Regions from separate parts of the Mycolicibacterium thermoresistibile genome, predicted to be linked through region 3. Evidence: predicted binding sites of a transcription regulator. Region 3 holds the regulator's gene; each other region holds the start of a gene.
What was found. The regulator LexA, encoded in region 3, represses DNA repair genes until DNA is damaged. The targets are predictions, from matches to a motif close to CGAACANNTGTTCG.
Positions count from the first base shown of each region.

Region 1: a site for LexA is predicted at 1,305-1,318, ahead of CKW28_RS06645 (HNH endonuclease signature motif containing protein). Genes of this name have one in related genera too.
Region 2: a site for LexA is predicted at 3,439-3,452, ahead of cofD (2-phospho-L-lactate transferase). Genes of this name have one in related genera too.

Region 1 covers NZ_LT906483.1:1,428,443-1,434,131, reverse strand. Annotated here, with positions in the region: gene nuoN (NADH-quinone oxidoreductase subunit NuoN) at 1-1,200, shown strand, start outside; gene CKW28_RS06645 (HNH endonuclease signature motif containing protein) at 1,332-2,840, shown strand; gene CKW28_RS06640 (TetR/AcrR family transcriptional regulator) at 2,861-3,487, opposite strand; gene CKW28_RS06635 (FAD-dependent oxidoreductase) at 3,484-4,992, opposite strand; gene CKW28_RS06630 (enoyl-CoA hydratase) at 5,087-5,689, shown strand, end outside.
Region 2 covers NZ_LT906483.1:1,268,551-1,274,239, reverse strand. Annotated here, with positions in the region: gene CKW28_RS05910 (hypothetical protein) at 1-481, opposite strand, end outside; gene CKW28_RS05905 (phosphomannomutase/phosphoglucomutase) at 478-1,884, opposite strand; gene CKW28_RS05900 (DUF3499 domain-containing protein) at 1,969-2,385, opposite strand; gene CKW28_RS05895 (metallopeptidase family protein) at 2,533-2,952, shown strand; gene CKW28_RS24045 (WhiB family transcriptional regulator) at 2,965-3,219, opposite strand; gene cofD (2-phospho-L-lactate transferase) at 3,683-4,693, shown strand; gene CKW28_RS05875 (coenzyme F420-0:L-glutamate ligase) at 4,690-5,689, shown strand, end outside.
Region 3 covers NZ_LT906483.1:2,882,385-2,888,073, forward strand. Annotated here, with positions in the region: gene CKW28_RS13565 (proteasome assembly chaperone family protein) at 1-34, shown strand, start outside; gene CKW28_RS13570 (PhzF family protein) at 117-803, shown strand; gene nrdR (transcriptional regulator NrdR) at 810-1,283, opposite strand; gene CKW28_RS13580 (LysM peptidoglycan-binding domain-containing protein) at 1,411-1,944, opposite strand; gene lexA (transcriptional repressor LexA) at 2,163-2,867, shown strand; gene CKW28_RS13590 (LGFP repeat-containing protein) at 2,869-5,100, opposite strand.

The sequences.
Region 1 (5,689 bases), 1.5 Mb from region 3:
GCGGTGCCGGGCAGCGTCGCCGAACAGGTCGCCACCAGGGCGGGTGCGGTGCAGACCGAGGTGTTTCCGCTGACCATGTTCGCCACCGGCGGCATGATGCTGTTCGGTGCCTCGGACGACCTGTTGACGATCTTCGTCGCGCTGGAGGTGCTGTCGCTGCCGCTGTACCTGCTGTGCGGGCTGGCGCGGCGGCAGCGCCTGCTGTCCCAAGAGGCCGCGTTGAAATACTTCCTGCTGGGCGCGTTCTCGTCCGCGTTCTTCGTCTACGGGGTGGCGATGCTGTACGGCTACTCCGGCACCCTGCGGCTCGGCGGAATCGCCGACGCGGTCGCCACCCCGCCCGGCGGTTCGACCGCGCTGGCGCTGATCGGCATCGGGCTGCTGATGGTCGGGTTGCTGTTCAAGGTGGGGGCGGTGCCGTTCCACTCCTGGATTCCCGACGCATATCAGGGTGCCCCGACGGCGATCACGGCGTTCATGTCGGCGGCCACCAAGGTCGCGGCGTTCGGCGCGCTGCTGCGGATCTGTCACGTCGCGCTCCCCGCCCTCAAGGACGACTGGCGTCCGATGTTGTGGGCGGTGGCGATTCTGACCATGGTGGTGGGCACCGTCACCGCGGTGACGCAGACGGATGTCAAGCGGATGCTGGCGTATTCGGCGGTCGCCCACACCGGGTTCATCCTCACCGGCGTGATCGCCGCGAACGAGGCCGGGGTGTCGTCGACGCTGTTCTATCTGTTCGCCTACGGGTTCAGCTCGCTGGGCGCGTTCGCCCTCGTCGGGTTGGTGCGGTCACGTGACGGTGAGGAGGCGACCTCGATGGCGGCGTGGGCCGGGTTGGGCCGCCGTCATCCCCTTGCCGGCGTGGTGTTCTCGCTGTTTCTGCTTGCGTTCGCCGGCATTCCGTTGACCAGTGGGTTCGTCGCCAAGTTCGCGGTTTTCAAGGCCGCCGGGGAGGGCGGTGCGATTCCGCTGGTGGTGATCGGGGTGATCGCCAGCGCCGTCGCCGCGTACTTCTATGTGCGGGTGATCGTGTTGATGTTCTTCACCGATCCCCCCTCGGATGCGCCCGAGGTCGTCGCCCCCAGCGGGCTGACCACCGCTGTGGTCACGGTGACCGCCGCGGTGACGTTCGCGCTGGGGGCGTTGCCGCAACCTCTGCTCGATCTGGCGGACAGCGCGGTTCCGTTCCTGCGCTGAGCGACTCGCCCCTACCACGGTGGTGTGACATTCCCGGGTGTTCTGGGCCAAGTTGTCCTCAATGGGGGTTTTGTCCCCAGTCGGGGTGATGGGGGCTGCTGTGTCGAATGGGTGTTCGATACGGTGGGTTCATGGGTCAGCAGTTCGTCACCGCCGGGGCCGCCCGGGCGCGGGTGGGTGAGTTGCTGGCCGCGGTGGATGCGGCGTATGCCGAGATGCGCGCGTTGTGTCTCGATGAGGTCGGTACCGGGTTTCGGCTGGAGTTGGCCGAGCGGTTGGAGACGCAGTGTCGGATCAATCGGGGGTTGATGTATCGGGTGTTCGCCCAGTTGGCCGACCCGCCTGATGAACCGGCGATGGTGCCGGCGGTCAGAGACCGGTTGTGGGCGCGGTTGCGGATCACCCCTGGTGAGGTGAAACGCCGGTTGCGGGTGGCCGCACTGCTGCGGCCGCGCCGCCGGCTCAGCGGCCCACCGCTGCCGCCGGTGTTGGCGCGGGTGGCCGGGGCTGTCGAGTCCGGGCTGCTCGGTGAGGAGCATCTGCGGGTCATCACCACGGTGATGGCTGCGTTGCCGTCGGCGGTGTCGGTGACCGATCGGGAGGCGGTGGAAGCCAGCCTTATCGCCGAGGCCGCCCGAAGTGATGCCGGCATCGTGCGGCAGGCGGGGCGGCGGATCGAGGAGATCTTCAACCCCGACGGGCATTACGACGATCAGGACCGGGCCCGCCGCCGCGGCATCCACCTCGGTGACCAACAGCGTGATGGGATGTCGGCGATCTCCGGGTGGATCGACCCGCAACTGCGCGCCTATCTGGAGGCCGTCACCGCCGCGGTCCGCCCGGGCCGCCATCTACCCCACACCACCACCGATACCACCGGCACCACCGGCACCACTGAGACCACCGATACCGCCGGCACCGCTGCGACGGCCGCCGCTGATACCGCTGCGACGGCCGCCGATACCGCTGCTGACGGGGTTGGGGATATCGATACCGGGGGTGTGGATTTGCGCAGTGCGGCTCAGCGCCGCCATGACGGGCTCACACTCGGGTTGAAGATCGCGGTGGCCTCCGGGCGGTTGGGGTCGCATCGGGGGCATCCGGTGACGGTGATCGTGCGCACCACCCTGGGCGAGTTGAATCAGGCCGCCCACGCCGTGGCCGACCCCAGGGTGTCGATGCCCGGGCCGGCGCGTACCGGGGGTACCGGGGTGCTGCCGATGCGGGAGTTGATCCGTATGGCCGCCGACGCCATCCACTACCTGGCGGTGTTCGACGACCACACCGAACGCCCACTGTATCTGGGCCGGCAGAAACGCATCGCCACCGCCGATCAGCGCCTCATCTGCTACGCCCGCGACGGCGGCTGCACCGCACCCGGCTGCGGTGAGCCCGGCTACCACGCCGAAGCCCACCACCAACCCGCCTGGGAGGACGGCGGTCTCACCGACGCCGACCACCTGTTCTTCGCCTGCGGCCCCCACCACAGCGGCCTGACCGAAGGCCGCTGGCAGGCCACCATCACCCCCACCGGCCGACTCGCCTGGACCAACGACCACCACCCACCCACCGTCAACCACGCCCACCACCCCGAAGAACTCCTACGCGCACACACCGACCCACCAGAAGACCCCGGGTGACCACTCCGGCCGCCGGCGGGTCAGGGCAGCAGCCCGACCTGGCGATAGGCCACCTCCAGATAGCACCGGAGCTGGCGTGCCGAGGGTGGCTCAGGTTGCAGCACACGGTAAGTCACTGCGCCGGCGAGCATGTCGACGAGTACGTCCAGATCGGCGTCGGCCGCCACCGTTCCGAGGTCCCGGGCCCGCCGGAGCAGGGCGATGGCGGCGGTGCGGCGCGGCAGAATGTAGTGCTCCCAATAGGTTCGCAACAGCGCCGGATGGGTCACCGCCGAACCGTAGATCGCGGCGATGAGACCACGGAACGCGGGGTCCGCAGCGGTCCGGGCAGCCGCGGAGATGTTGCGCCGCACCAGCTCATACGGATCCGAGACCGAGGCTTCGGCCGGAGTGGGCCAGGCCAGTTCGGCGCTCACCCGGTGTTCGATGGCGTCGGCGACGAGTTGCTCCTTGTCGGACCAGCGTCGGTAGATGGTCGGCTTGCCGACACCGGCGCGTCTGGCCACCTGTTCGATGCTCAGCGCGGAAATACCCTGCTCGACGAAGATTTCCAGCGCGGCGTCGAGAATCGCGGAGTCCAGAGCCGGGTCTCGGGGCCGCCCCCGCGCGGCGGCCCGGCCGGTGGCGGCCGCGTCCGTGGCGGTCACCGTACCCGCCCGACAGTCAGCGCCGACTTCAACCAGTCCGCGAGATCGGTCGCGTCCCGGCCCCGCCACGCCAGATGACCGTCGGGACGCACGAGAAAGGCGTCACACCCGCGCATCTCGGCTCCGCGCAATCCGACGACGTACTCACCCAGGAAGGTGTGGGCCGTCCCGAGCAGCCCCGGACCCTCTCGGTGATGCCGGCCCGAACCGGGTTCCAGCACCGCCCACCGGCCACCCAGCTGTTCGTACAACCGGCTGATATGCCCGTCATCGCGCACGCACCGCTGATCGGGCACCCGGTCCCCCGGCCGCGGGGTGGTCATCGACACCGTTCGGGGCGCCAGCGGCCCGCCCCGGTAGGTCACCCACAGCTGCGATGTCTGATAGGTCAGCCGGCGCTGCACCGACGGCAGCGCCAGCAACGGCAGCACCACACGGTCGCGCAGGAACCGGCCGACGCCGCGGTCGGCGATGTTGAGCTTGGTGGCGGCGCTGGTGTTGCGCAGCACCTCGGTGGCCAGCGGACGCCGTTCGGCCTCATAGGTGTCGAGCAGCGCGGGACCGGCGTAGCCCCGGATCACCAGCGCGAGTTTGAAGGCGAGGTTCTCCGCGTCACCCAACCCGGTCAACATGCCCTGACCGCCGAACGGGGCGTGGGCGTGCGCGGCGTCACCGGCGATGAACACCCGGCCGCGGCGGTAGGTGTCGGCGAGACGGCGGTGCACCCGGAACTCCGACTGCCACACCGTGCCGGTGACCTTCACCCGGTGCCCGGTCCGCTCGTACAGCAACCGCTCCAGCGCGCCCTGATCGAGATCGCCCGGCCCGGGATCGTAGGCGATGATGCGCCACAATCCGTCCGGCATCGGCATCGCGCCGACCATGCCGTCGGGATGGATCCACCCGGTGGTGCCGGACCGGTCCAACCGCCAGTCCAGGTAGACGTCGGCGAGCAGGAACCGCTCGCTGAGCCGCGCCCCGGGGTATCCGATGCCGACCGATTTCCGGGTACTGCTGCCGGTGCCGTCGCAGCCCACCAGCCAGCGGCCGCGCAGTTCGCCGCCGCCCCCGATCCCGGCGGTCACCGTCGACGCGTCCTGGCGCAGACCGGTCAGCGGGCAGTCCAACTCCACCCGGCCGCCCAGCTCGGCCAGCCGGTTCCGCAACGCCGCCTCGACCTCGGCCTGGGAGATGACCATCGGCGGCGCCGCGGTCCGCATCCCCGGATCACCGAACTGCATCCGCATCACCGGCTCGCCGCCGAGATGAGTGGTGATCTGCATGGCCCGCACCGAACGTTCGGGCAGACCTCCCAGCGCACCGAGCCGGTCGAGGACCTCCGACCCCCGAGCGTGCAGGAAGTTGGCCCGCGAGGTCGTCGCCGGGGCCGGCGCCTTGTCGATGACCCGCACGTCCAGCCCGTGGGCGAGCAGCCCGCAGGCCACCGCGAGGCCGACCGGCCCCGCTCCCACCACCACGACGTCGGTCGTCGTCTCGCGCGCCATCCTCGTCGCCGCCTCACCTCTGCCATTTACGTTACGTATCCGTACAGTAATTGAACCCGTGAGCGCATCGCCACCCCGGATGTAGATTCGTCCCATGACCTCTGACCGGGTGGTGTCGCGCACGGACCACGGCCCCGTGCGGCTGCTCACCATGAATCGTCCGGAATCTCGGAACGCCCTGAGCCGCAATCTGATCCGCGAGCTGTACACCGCGTTCGAGGAGGCCGATCAGGACGCTTCGGTCCGGGCGATGGTGCTGACCGGAGCCGATCCGGCGTTCTGCGCCGGGGTGGACCTCAAAGAGGCCCAGCGGGACGGCATGACGTACTTCGACGAGTTCCGCACCCACGACTGCATCACCAAGCCCGCCGAACTGCGCACCCCGATCATCGCAGCGGTCAACGGGCCGACGTTCACCGGCGGACTCGAGATGGCCTTGGGCTGCGACTTCCTCATCGCCTCCGACCGGGCGGTGTTCGCCGACACCCACGCGCGCGTCGGCATCCTCCCCGGCGGCGGGATGACGGCACGGCTGCCGCAGGTGGTGGGCGCCGCGATGGCACGCCGGATGTCGATGACCGGGGAGGTCATCGACGCCGCCCGCGCCGAACGGCTCGGGCTGGTCACCGAGGTCGTCGAGCACGACCGGTTGCTGGACCGCGCGCTGGAGCTGGCCGGGCAGATCGCCGAGGTGCCC
Region 2 (5,689 bases), 1.6 Mb from region 3:
CGAAGTCGTCGGGAACCTGCACGCGCGGTGCGAGCACGACCGAACGGCCGGCGGCGGCGTCACGCAGCGGACCCTCGTACGGCGCCACGACCGCCAGCCGGCAACCCCGGCGCACACTGGTCGCGGCCGCCGAGACCAGCGCCGGGTCGCCCGGATCGTCGCCGGCCACCACGACCACATCCAGGGCGCCGAGCCAGGGCGGGGCCTCCGGCAGGACCACCATCGGCGCGGCCGCCGAACTCGCCATCGCGGCGGCGAGCATGGAGCCGGCGGACTCGGCCGCACCGCGGCCGGCGACCCAGATGACCGTGCGGGGACGTTCGTCGGACCGCAGCGGGTCGAGCACGCCTTCATCCAGCGCGGCCGCGGTGGAACGGACCTGCGCGCCGGCCATCGCCGCGGACCACAGCAGCCCGTTACGGTCGGCCGCCTGCAGTCCGTCGGGGTCGTCGAGGTCCACGGGGGCGTGGGTCGCGTTCACGACGCACCCGATCCCGTCGCGGTGATCCGGGCGGCCACCCGCTCGACGATCGCGTCGACCTCCTCGGTGGTGCGGGCCTCGACGTTGAGCCGCAGCAGTGGCTCGGTGTTCGACGAGCGCAGGTTGAACCAGCGGCCGCCGCCCAGGTCCACCGTCACACCGTCGAGGTGATCGATGGACTGGATCTCCGAGCCGAACGCCTTGAGCACCTGCTCGACACATGCGGCGGCGTCGCCGACCGTGAAGTTGATCTCCCCGGAGGCCTCGTACCGCTGGTAGTCGGCCATCACCTCGGACAGCGGGCGGTCCTGCTCGCCCAGCGCGGCCAGCACGTGCAGCGCGGCCAGCATTCCGGAGTCAGCACCCCAGAAGTCGCGGAAGTAGTAGTGCGCGGAGTGTTCGCCGCCGAAGATGGCGCCGGTCTCGGCCATCAGCGCCTTGATGTAGGAGTGCCCGACCCGGGAGCGCACCGGCGTCCCACCACGTTCGGTGATCAGTTCGGGCACCGCACGGGAGGTGATCAGGTTGTGGATGATCGTCGCGCCGATCTCGCGGTTCAACTCCCGGACGGCGACCAGCGCCGTCACCGCCGACGGTGACACCAGCCCGCCCTTCTCGTCGACGACGAAGCACCGGTCCGCGTCACCGTCGAACGCCAGTCCGATGTCGGCCCCGGTCGCGACCACGTGCCGTTGCAGGTCCACCAGATTCGCCGGATCCAGCGGGTTGGCCTCGTGGTTGGGGAAGGTGCCGTCCAGTTCGAAGTACAGCGGCAGCAGGGTGATCGCCGGCACCTCGCCGAGCACCGCCGGGGTGGTGTGGCCGGCCATCCCGTTGCCGGCGTCCACCGCGACCCGCAACGGGCGCAGTTCGGTGAGGTCGACGAGCGAACGCAGGAAGTCGCCGTAGTCGGCGAGCACATCCTGATCGCGGACCGCGCCGGCCGCGCCGTCGTGTTCGGGCACGCCGGCGATCACCATGTCGCTGATCTGGGTCAGCCCGGTGTCCCTGCCCACCGGTTTCGCACCGGCCCGGCACAACTTGATCCCGTTGTAGGCGGCCGGATTGTGGCTCGCGGTGAACATCGCCCCGGGACAGTCCAGCAGACCAGAGGCGAAGTACAGCTGATCGGTGGACGCCAGCCCGATCCGGACCACGTCGACGCCCTGTTTGGTCACGCCGTCGGCGAAGGCCGCCGCCAGTCCGGGCGAACTGGCCCGCATGTCGTGGCCGATCACCACGGTCGGCCCGGTGGTCGCGGTCTCGGCGAGCTCACTGCGCATCAACCGGGCGAACGCCGCCCCCACGTCGGCGACGAACTCCTCGGTGATCTCCTCACCGACCAAGCCGCGCACGTCATAGGCCTTGATGACGCGGTGAACAGCCTCGGCTGGCCAGGACATTCGACTCCTCGAGAACGGGGACCGTTTGGCGCCAGCCTACTGCCAATCTGTGACCGTTCTGGCGGCTACCGCATCTACTTCCGGCTAGTCGGTCGGGTCGGGCAGGACTCGGAGGTGGCCGCGGCGGCGTCCACCCGACTCCGGCCGGCGGGGTGGTGCGATGACCGCGCCACCCGGCTGGTCGGGAGCCGGGTCGCTGAAACCGGCAACCACGCCATTGGCGGGTGGCGCGGTCCGTGGACGCTCCCGGACGGCGTCGGCGAGGGCGACGAGGTCGTCCTCGTCCGGATGTGTGGGCAGTGGGCCGGCGTGGCGCACCAACTCCCAACCGCGCGGGGCGGTGATCCGGCTGGCGTGGCCAACGCACAGATCCCAGGAATGCGGTTCCGAGACAGTAGCCAGTGGGCCGACGACTGCGGTCGAGTCCGAGTAGACAAAAGTCAATGTCGCGACCGCATACTGTGGACACCCGGGCCGGCAGCAGCGACGGGGAACATTCACGCGACTGAGGCTATCGCGCGGCCCCGCCGGGGGGTGCCGGACACGCGCAGCGGCCCGTCGGCCGATAACCAACCGTTACGAATGGGGTCATACGATCGAGCAATGGCATTGCCGAGGCTTCCGGGCAGCCGGCGTGGCCGGCGCGAGATCCGCGGCCCGCTGCTGCCGCCCACCGTTCCGGGGTGGCGCAGCCGGGCCGAGCGGTTCGACATGGCGGTGCTCGAGGCGTACGAGCCGATCGAGCGGCGGTGGAAGGATCGGGTCTCGGCGCTGGACGTCGCGGTCGATGAGATTCCGCGGATCGCGCCGCGAGATCCCGACAGTGTGCAGTGGCCACCGGAGGTGGTGGCGGACGGGCCGGTCGCGCTGGCTCGGCTGATACCGGCCGGGGTCGATGTTCGCGGTAATGCCACGCGGGCGAGAATTGTGCTGTTCCGCAGGCCGATTGAACGGCGGGCCAAGGATTCCGAGGAGCTCGCCGAGTTGCTACATGAAGTTCTGGTCGCTCAGGTCGCTACGTATTTGGGCGTGGAACCTTCGGTCATCGACCCGACGATCGATGACTGATCGTGGCGGTGTCTAGATTATTCCGCGCTTGAGGCGGCGACGCTCCCGTTCGGAGAGGCCGCCCCAGATGCCGAACCGTTCGTCGTGGGCCAGGGCGTACTCCAGGCACTCGTCGCGGACCTCGCAGCCCATGCAGATCCGCTTGGCCTCACGGGTCGAGCCGCCCTTTTCCGGAAAGAACGCCTCGGGGTCGGTTTGCGCGCACAATGCGCGTTCCTGCCATTGTTCGTCGGCGGGTTTATCGATGGTTGCCGGAGCAACATCCATTTCATCGGATATCAATGTCAATTTCGGCCGCGTGTCCGCCCTCTTCGGATCTGATCCGATTTCGGGCTGCGGCACACTGCCTACGGAGCCGAGCAATCGGTTCTCATACCGAAGAGCGCGCTCGAAATCCCCTGGCCCATAAGACATTCTCCGCCTCCTCACTGGTTTCGTAGATCCCTGGACAAAGCCTCACTATTGTGCTGTGCGGCCATCTCGATTCGAACAAGTGATCGAATCTCGGTCTGCGACACCAGAAGCGATCGACCAACCGGGAAATGACACTGGTGTGATTACACACGTGTTAGCTGCTCCGGTCAAGCGGAAGAACAGGATTTCATACCATCCCGTGACCCGATTTCGGTGTGTCGACTCACTCGGCGTGTCCAAATGTGACCGAGTCGCCGACGCCCGATCTTGACCGCGGCGGACCCCCGTCGGCGGACACCGCCTAATGTCGATCGATGTGAAGGTCACGGTTCTGGTCGGCGGGGTCGGCGGGGCACGCTTTCTGCTGGGCGTGCAGCACCTGCTCGGCCTGGGGCAGTTCAGCGCACGTGACGCCGAGGTTGACGGCGAGCTGACCGCGGTCGTCAACATCGGTGACGACGCCTGGATGTTCGGGCTGCGGATCTGCCCGGACCTCGACACCTGCATGTACACCCTGGGCGGCGGAATCGACCCCGAACGCGGGTGGGGACACCGCAACGAAACGTGGCACGCCAAGGAGGAACTCGCCGCCTACGGGGTGCAGCCGGACTGGTTCGGGCTGGGCGACCGCGATCTGGCCACCCACCTGGTGCGGACCCAGATGCTGCGGGCCGGCTATCCGCTCTCCCAGGTCACCGAGGCGCTGTGTCACCGGTGGTCGCCGGGGGCGCGGTTGCTGCCGGCGAGCGACGACCGGGTCGAGACGCACGTGGTGGTCACCGACCCGGGCCCGGGCGAACACGCCGGGCAGCAGCGCGCCATCCACTTCCAGGAGTGGTGGGTGCGCCACCGCGCGAAGGTGCCGACCCACAGCTTCGCGTTCGTGGGCGCCGAACAGGCCAAGGCGGGCCCCGGAGTCGTCGAGGCCATCACCGAGGCCGACGTCGTGCTGATCGCGCCGTCGAACCCGGTGGTCAGCATCGGGGCCATCCTGGCCGTCCCCGGCATCCGCGGCGCGCTACGCACCACCCCGGCACCGGTGATCGGGTACTCCCCCATCATCGCCGGAAAACCGCTGCGCGGCATGGCCGATGAATGCCTGTCGGTGATCGGCGTGCCGTCCACCTCCGAGGGAGTCGGCCGGCACTACGGCAGCCGCAAGCACACCGGGATCCTGGACGGCTGGCTGGTCCACGAAGGCGACCACGCCGACATCGACGGGGTGGACGTCCGCGCCGTCCCCCTGCTGATGACCGAGCCGGCCGCCACCGCGGAGATGGTGCGCGCCGGCCTGCAACTGGCCGGTCTGGCCGGGGAGCGCCGGTGAGCACCGCCGGCGGCGCGGGGCAAACGGGTTCCGGTGACCACGGCACCGCGGCCGCCATCGAACTGTTCCCGGTCACCGGTCTGCCGCAGTTTTGTCCCGGTGACGATCTGACCGCCGCGGTCGCGGCCGCCGCGCCGTGGCTGCGCGACAACGACGTCGTCGTGGTCACCAGCAAGGTGGTGTCCAAGTGCGAGGGCCGCATCATCGCCGCCCCCGCCGATCCGGAGCAGCGGGACGCATTGCGCCGCAAGCTCATCGATGAAGAGGCCGTGCGGGTGCTGGCCCGCAAGGGCCGCACCCTGATCACCGAGAACGCATTGGGTCTGGTCCAGGCCGCCGCCGGGGTCGACGGGTCGAACGTGGCGGCCACCGAGTTGGCGTTGCTGCCCGTCGATCCCGACGCCAGCGCCGCCGCGCTGCGGGCGGGGTTGCGGCAACGGCTCGGGGTGGACGTCGGGGTGATCATCACCGACACCATGGGGCGGGCCTGGCGCACCGGGCAGACCGACTTCGCGATCGGCGCCGCCGGACTCACGGTGCTGCACGGCTACGCCGGTTCACACGACCGGCACGGCAACGAGTTGTTCGTCACCGAGGTGGCGGTCGCCGATGAGATCGCCGCCGCCGCAGACCTGGTGAAGGGCAAGCTGACCGACGTCCCGGTGGCCGTCGTGCGGGGTCTGACCCTGCGCGACGATGGGTCCACCGCCCGCACGCTGGTGCGGCCGGGCCAGGACGATCTGTTCTGGCTAGGCACCGAGGAGGCCATCCGGTTGGGCCGCAGCCAGGCTCAGCTGCTGCGCCGTTCGGTGCGGCGGTTCGACTCCGAGCCCGTGCCCGCGGACCTCATCGAGGCCGCGGTCGCCGAGGCGCTCACCGCGCCGGCGCCGCACCACACCCGCCCGGTGCGGTTCGTGTGGCTGCAGAATTGGACCGCCCGCACCCGGTTGCTGGACCGGATGAAGGATCGATGGCGCGCCGACCTCGCCGGTGACG
Region 3 (5,689 bases):
GTTCCGCGACGACGGCGACACCCCGGGGTTCTAGCGCGGGGGTTCCAGCGCGGGCCCTCGCTCGAAGCGGGCCCAACATGATCGTCGGGCGCCGGTCCTCGACGTAGCATCGGGGCATGGGCCTCGACGTGACCGTACTGCGGGTGTTCACCGATCCCGACGGCAAATTCGGCAACCCGTTGGGGGTGGTGGACGACGCCGCGGTCGACCCCGCTGACCGCCAGCGAATCGCCACCGAACTGGGTTACAGCGAAACGGTATTCGTCGAGGTTCCGCAGTCCGGCACCAACACCGCCCAGGCCCGCATCTTCACCCCGGTCACCGAAATGAGGTTCGCCGGACACCCGACCGTCGGGGCGGCCTGGTGGCTGCGGGAACAGGGCCGCCCGATCCACACGCTACAGGTGCCGGCCGGCATCGTGCAGGTGAGCTACCGGGACGATCTCACCGAGGTCAGCGCCCGCGCCGAATGGGCGCCGGAGTTCGTCATCCGCGAACTGGAGACGGCCGAGGAGCTCCTTGCCGCGGACCCCGATGAGTATCCCGATGACATCGGGCACTACCTGTGGACCTGGACGGATCGGGAACACGGTCAGATCCGCGCCCGGATGTTCGCCAACAATCTGGGCATCCCCGAGGATGAGGCCACCGGATCCGCCGCGGTGCGCATCACCGAGTTCCTCAGCCGCGATCTGACGATCGTGCAGGGTAAGGGGTCGATCATCGAAACCCGCTGGAACCCCGAGGGGTGGGTGCAGATCGCGGGGCGGGTGGCCCGGGACGAGATCCGGACGCTGGACTGAGACGGATCAGTTCGACTTCTGCTCGGCCGACGCCGCCCGATGGGCCCGCAGTTCCCGGATTTCGCGCTCGAAGTCCTCGGCGGAGGTGAACGACCGGTACACCGAGGCGAACCGCAGGTAGGCGACCTCGTCGAGTTCCCGCAACGGCCCGAGTATCGCCAGGCCGACCTCATGGCTGGGCACCTCCGGTGACCCGGTGGCCCTGACGGTGTCCTCGACCTGTTGTGCCAGCAGATTCAGCGCGTCATCGTCGACCTGACGGCCCTGGCAGGCGGCGCGCACACCGCGGATCACCTTCTCCCGGCTGAAGGGTTCGGTGACGCCGCTGCGCTTGACCACCGCAAGCACGGCGGTCTCCACGGTGGTGAACCGCCGGCCGCATTCCGGGCATGCGCGACGCCGCCGGATCGCCTGACCCTCGTCGGTTTCCCGGGAGTCCACCACGCGCGAATCCGGGTGACGGCAGAACGGACAATGCATCACCGCTCCTTCGCCACGTCGGCACGTACGTACGTCGAACGCCTCTGAGCCTACCCGCGACGAAATGCGATGGCACAGCGCCCCACTACCGTTGGACGACACGGTCTTCCACAGCGACCGGCGCGCGTCAGCCGATGGGAGCGATCAGTGTCTGCCCAGCGGCCAGCGCGGCGGAGTCGAGCTGATTGAGCTCACGGATCCGTTCCACCACGGCGGCAACCGGGGCGTCCGGCGCGACCCGCTGCGCCACCTGATGCAGCGTCTCCCCGTGCTGCACCTGCACCACGGCGACAGTGGTAGGCACCGCGGCATCGGTGGCCGTCACCCCGCCGAGCTGGGCCACCAGCCCCAGCCACACGGTGATCGCGGCGGCCACCAGCGCCAGCGCCACCGTACCGGCCGGGGTGATCGGGCGCCGCCGGTGCGGGGCGCGCGAGACCAGCACGCCGGTTCCCCGGTGGCGCAGGGCGGCGCCGCCGGGGCGTGGGTGCGCCGGACGCCGCCGGGACACCGGCGCCGGCCGCAGGATTGGTGCCGCCGCGTCCGTCCGGCGCTGGCTCGTCGCACGCCCGCCGGGCAGGCGGGCCTCGGTGCGGCCCGGATGGCCGGCACGCGACTCAGTGCGGGCCCGGGTACGAGTGCGGGTGTCGAGGACTGTCATGTGTTCGCCTTCCGCTCGGCGTGTTCGCTCGCCTGTTCGAATGGTAGTCGATCATGCGTTCGATGAATAGAACGCGTGATCGAACTGTGTCGGAGACTAGGACGCCCCACCGACAGTCCGAAGGCGGAACGGGTCGGCGCGGGTGCAGGCGGATCACAGTCCCGACACACCTCGAACACATGTTTGATCATTGTCGGGTCCGCGGCTAGATTGAGGTCATGAGTGACAGCCACGATTCCCCGGGTGCCGCAGACACCGCCGGCCGCAGACGCGCCGCCGACAGCGGTCTGACCGAGCGTCAGCGCACCATCCTGGAGGTGATCCGCGCGTCGGTGACCACCCGCGGGTATCCGCCGAGCATCCGGGAGATCGGCGACGCGGTGGGGTTGACGTCCACCTCATCGGTGGCTCACCAGCTGCGCACGCTGGAACGCAAGGGCTATCTGCGGCGGGATCCGAACCGTCCGCGCGCCGTGGACGTCCGGGGCGTCGACGACCCCGCAAAACCCGCCGTGACCACTGACGTCGCCGGCTCGGACACGCTGCCGGAACCGACGTTCGTCCCGGTGCTGGGCCGGATCGCCGCCGGTGGTCCGATCCTCGCGGAGGAGGCGGTCGAGGATGTCTTCCCGCTCCCCCGCGAACTGGTTGGTGAGGGTTCGCTGTTCCTGCTGAAGGTGGTGGGCGACTCCATGATCGACGCCGCCATCTGCGACGGCGACTGGGTCGTGGTGCGCCAACAGAACGTCGCCGAGAACGGCGACATCGTCGCGGCGATGATCGACGGCGAGGCCACCGTCAAGACGTTCAAACGGTCCCGCGGCCAGGTCTGGTTGATGCCGCACAACCCGGTCTACGATCCGATTCCCGGGAACGAGGCCGCCATCCTCGGAAAAGTCGTGACGGTGATCCGCAAGATCTGAGTCAGTCGCTGCGGACGAAACCGTTCGTCCGGGCCAGTTCCTCGCTGGCGAACCAGATCTCGGCGTCTACCTCGTCGTAGTCCGCGCTGCCCGGCACCCAGTACAACCCGTCGGTGATCCGGGCCTTGATCGGATATCCCTCCGGCGGCCGGCGCGGGTCGCCGTCGGCCGGGAGCCGTAGCGCGGTCTGACCGTACTCGGGTTCATCGACGTCGATCGCGGCGTGCCGTCCGGTGGTCTCCGAATCCGGGCGGGTCGCGCTGGGCCTCGGCTCAGCCGCCTCGGGCGCCACGATCGGTGTCGGCGCGGTGTCGACGTCGTCCTGGTCCTTCTCGAAAAACGGATCCTCGGAAGGTGTCTCGCGTTCCGGCTCGGTGGACTCGTCCTGCCCGGGAAGCTGATCCGGTGGGGCCCCGAGTGTTTCGGCCCCGCCTGTCGCGGCCGCCGTCGTTCGGGTCTGCCCGGATTCGGCTGAGGCCGAATCGGCCCGGTGTGGCTCGGGTGGAGCTTTGTCACCCAGTTCACCCGGCGGTGTTGCGGTGCGGGCCTCGTCGGCAGGCGTCGCCGGATCGCCGGTGTATCCCCATCCTCTGAAATCGGCTTGTGCGGGCGGGGTTCCCAACCCGAACAGTTCGGACGGCTGTGGTGCGGCGTCACCCGACAGCGTCTCGTGGCGCCGGTCGAGGTCTTCACGCGTGTCGTATCCGCCCGGGTCGTGAACGTCCGAGTCGAAGGCGTCCGGGCCCTGGTCATATCGCTCGGGGTCATATCGCTCGGAATCGTGATGCTCGGGGTCATACCGCTCGGAATCGTGATGCTCGGGGTCGTATTGCCCGGATTGCAGGTGCCCCGCGCCGGCGTAGCGGCGTCGCCGGTTCCAGATCGTCAGCCCGATCAGCGCCGCGGCCAGCACCAGCACCGGAATCAGCACGAGTAGCCAGCCGACCCCCACCCCCGGCCGGGAGGGCCCGCCGCCGTCCTCGGACTGCGCCAGCGGCGCTTCCTCGATGTCGGCCGGCGGCTCGACCCCCGGAACCTCCAGCCCGGTCAATTGTGCTGCCAGACCGGCCGGTTCGGTGCGGAAGCTGCCGTCGGACCGATTCCAGGTGATCGAGCCTCCGCTGAACCGCTGGGTGATCTCGTCACCGTCCTCGGTCTGATCGTCCACCGGCACACCGAGTTCCCCGGCGGCGCCGCCGAGTTTGTCCCACGCGGCCTTCATCGCGCCCCGGACGATGACGGCACCGTAGTCGGGGGTCCAGAAGATGATCGGCTCGTCGGCGGCCGCGAAGCCGGCCATCCGCCCGCCAGCGCCGCCGTCGTGTTCTCCGCTGATCGGGAAGCCGAGGTCGCCCTCCGGGCCGCCAACACTGCGGTACTTCTCCAGCACCTGACCGGTGAGCACATGGGCGCCGGTCGCCGGGCTGTAGAAGATGGTGCCGCCGGTGAAGTCCTGGGCGACACCGTCGTCGCCGATCGGGTACTCGTCGCCCTCCTTGGCCCCCAGCGGGCCCAGCGCGCCGCCGGCAGCGCGGCGGGCGGCGTTGATCTCCGCGGTGGGATTCTGCGGCACGTCGAGATCGGCCAGTTGATCGGCGAGTTCGGGTGGGACGGTGCTGAACTCTCTGGTCTTGCGGTTCCAGCTGATCTCTCCGCCGCTGAAGCGTTGGGTCACCACATCACCGCGGTAGGCCTCGTCCTCGGCTGGCACGCCCAGCACGCCGGCGGACCCGCCGAGCCTGTCCCAGGCCAGGTTGATGGCCCCGCGCACCACACGGGCCCCGGTGTCGGGCGTCCAGAAGATCACCGGACGGTCCGGTGCGCTGAAGATGACGTTGCGGCTGTCCGGGCCGACGCGTCCGGGGCTTTCACTCAGCGTCGGGAAGCCGAGGTCGCTGTCGGCGGGCCCGCCCAGCGACTCGTACTTGGCGAGTATCTCGCCCTGCATGAAGTGGGCGCCGGTCTGCGGCGTGAAGAACATCTTGCCGTGCGCGTAGTTCTGGGCGAACCCCGCACCGATGGGATAGACGCCGCCGTCCGGCGGCCCCAGCGGCCCGCCCGGCCCTCCGCTGGCGTCGTAGGCCGCGCCGATCGCGGCGCCGGCGTCCTCCTCCGGGGTGGCCGCCGCCTCCGGAGCCGACAGGAGGCCGGCCAGCGTCATGGTCGCGACCGCCAGGAGGCAGGCTGCGAAGCGCCCCAATGCGGTTTCCGTCCGGGCCCACTGCCCGTTCATGTCCGTCCTCCCGGAGGTCTGGCAAAGTCCTTCGTAACGTATCGCGTTCGTCCACTCTGCGTCAGAGGACGTTCATATCAAAGCGGACACGGCCGTTACGCGAGGACGGATTTCCCTCTCGGCGCAGGGCCACGGTGGGATCGTCGGCGCTGTTCAGACCCACAAACACCGCCACCGGTCTTTGCCAGTACCGGCTGTTCGGTGTGGACACAAGGGTTCTCCGCGACGCTGCCGTCACGCGGCGCCACAACCGGCCTCCCGCCGCGCCGCCGGATGCCACGCGGCATCCCCCGGGCTGCTCGGGATCGCGAACGGACCAGCGGCGCAATGTGTTGCGAGCCCGCCTCGGCGCCTCGCCGCCACACCACCCGCCCGGCAGCGGATTCTTCCAGCCGGATACGGCGGACGCATCGGTGAGAGGACGAAAAGAGCTGCGCCAGAGGATCTCCGGCCGCCAGGTCGCAGATGTCCGGAGGCTCGGCGTCGCACCCGCACCGCGCAGGTGTCGCCGCAGGCAAACCCGCACCGACGGCGCCGCCGAGCCACTCCCCCAGCGCGGGAAACCGGCCGGGCGGCGGCGGATCGGTCC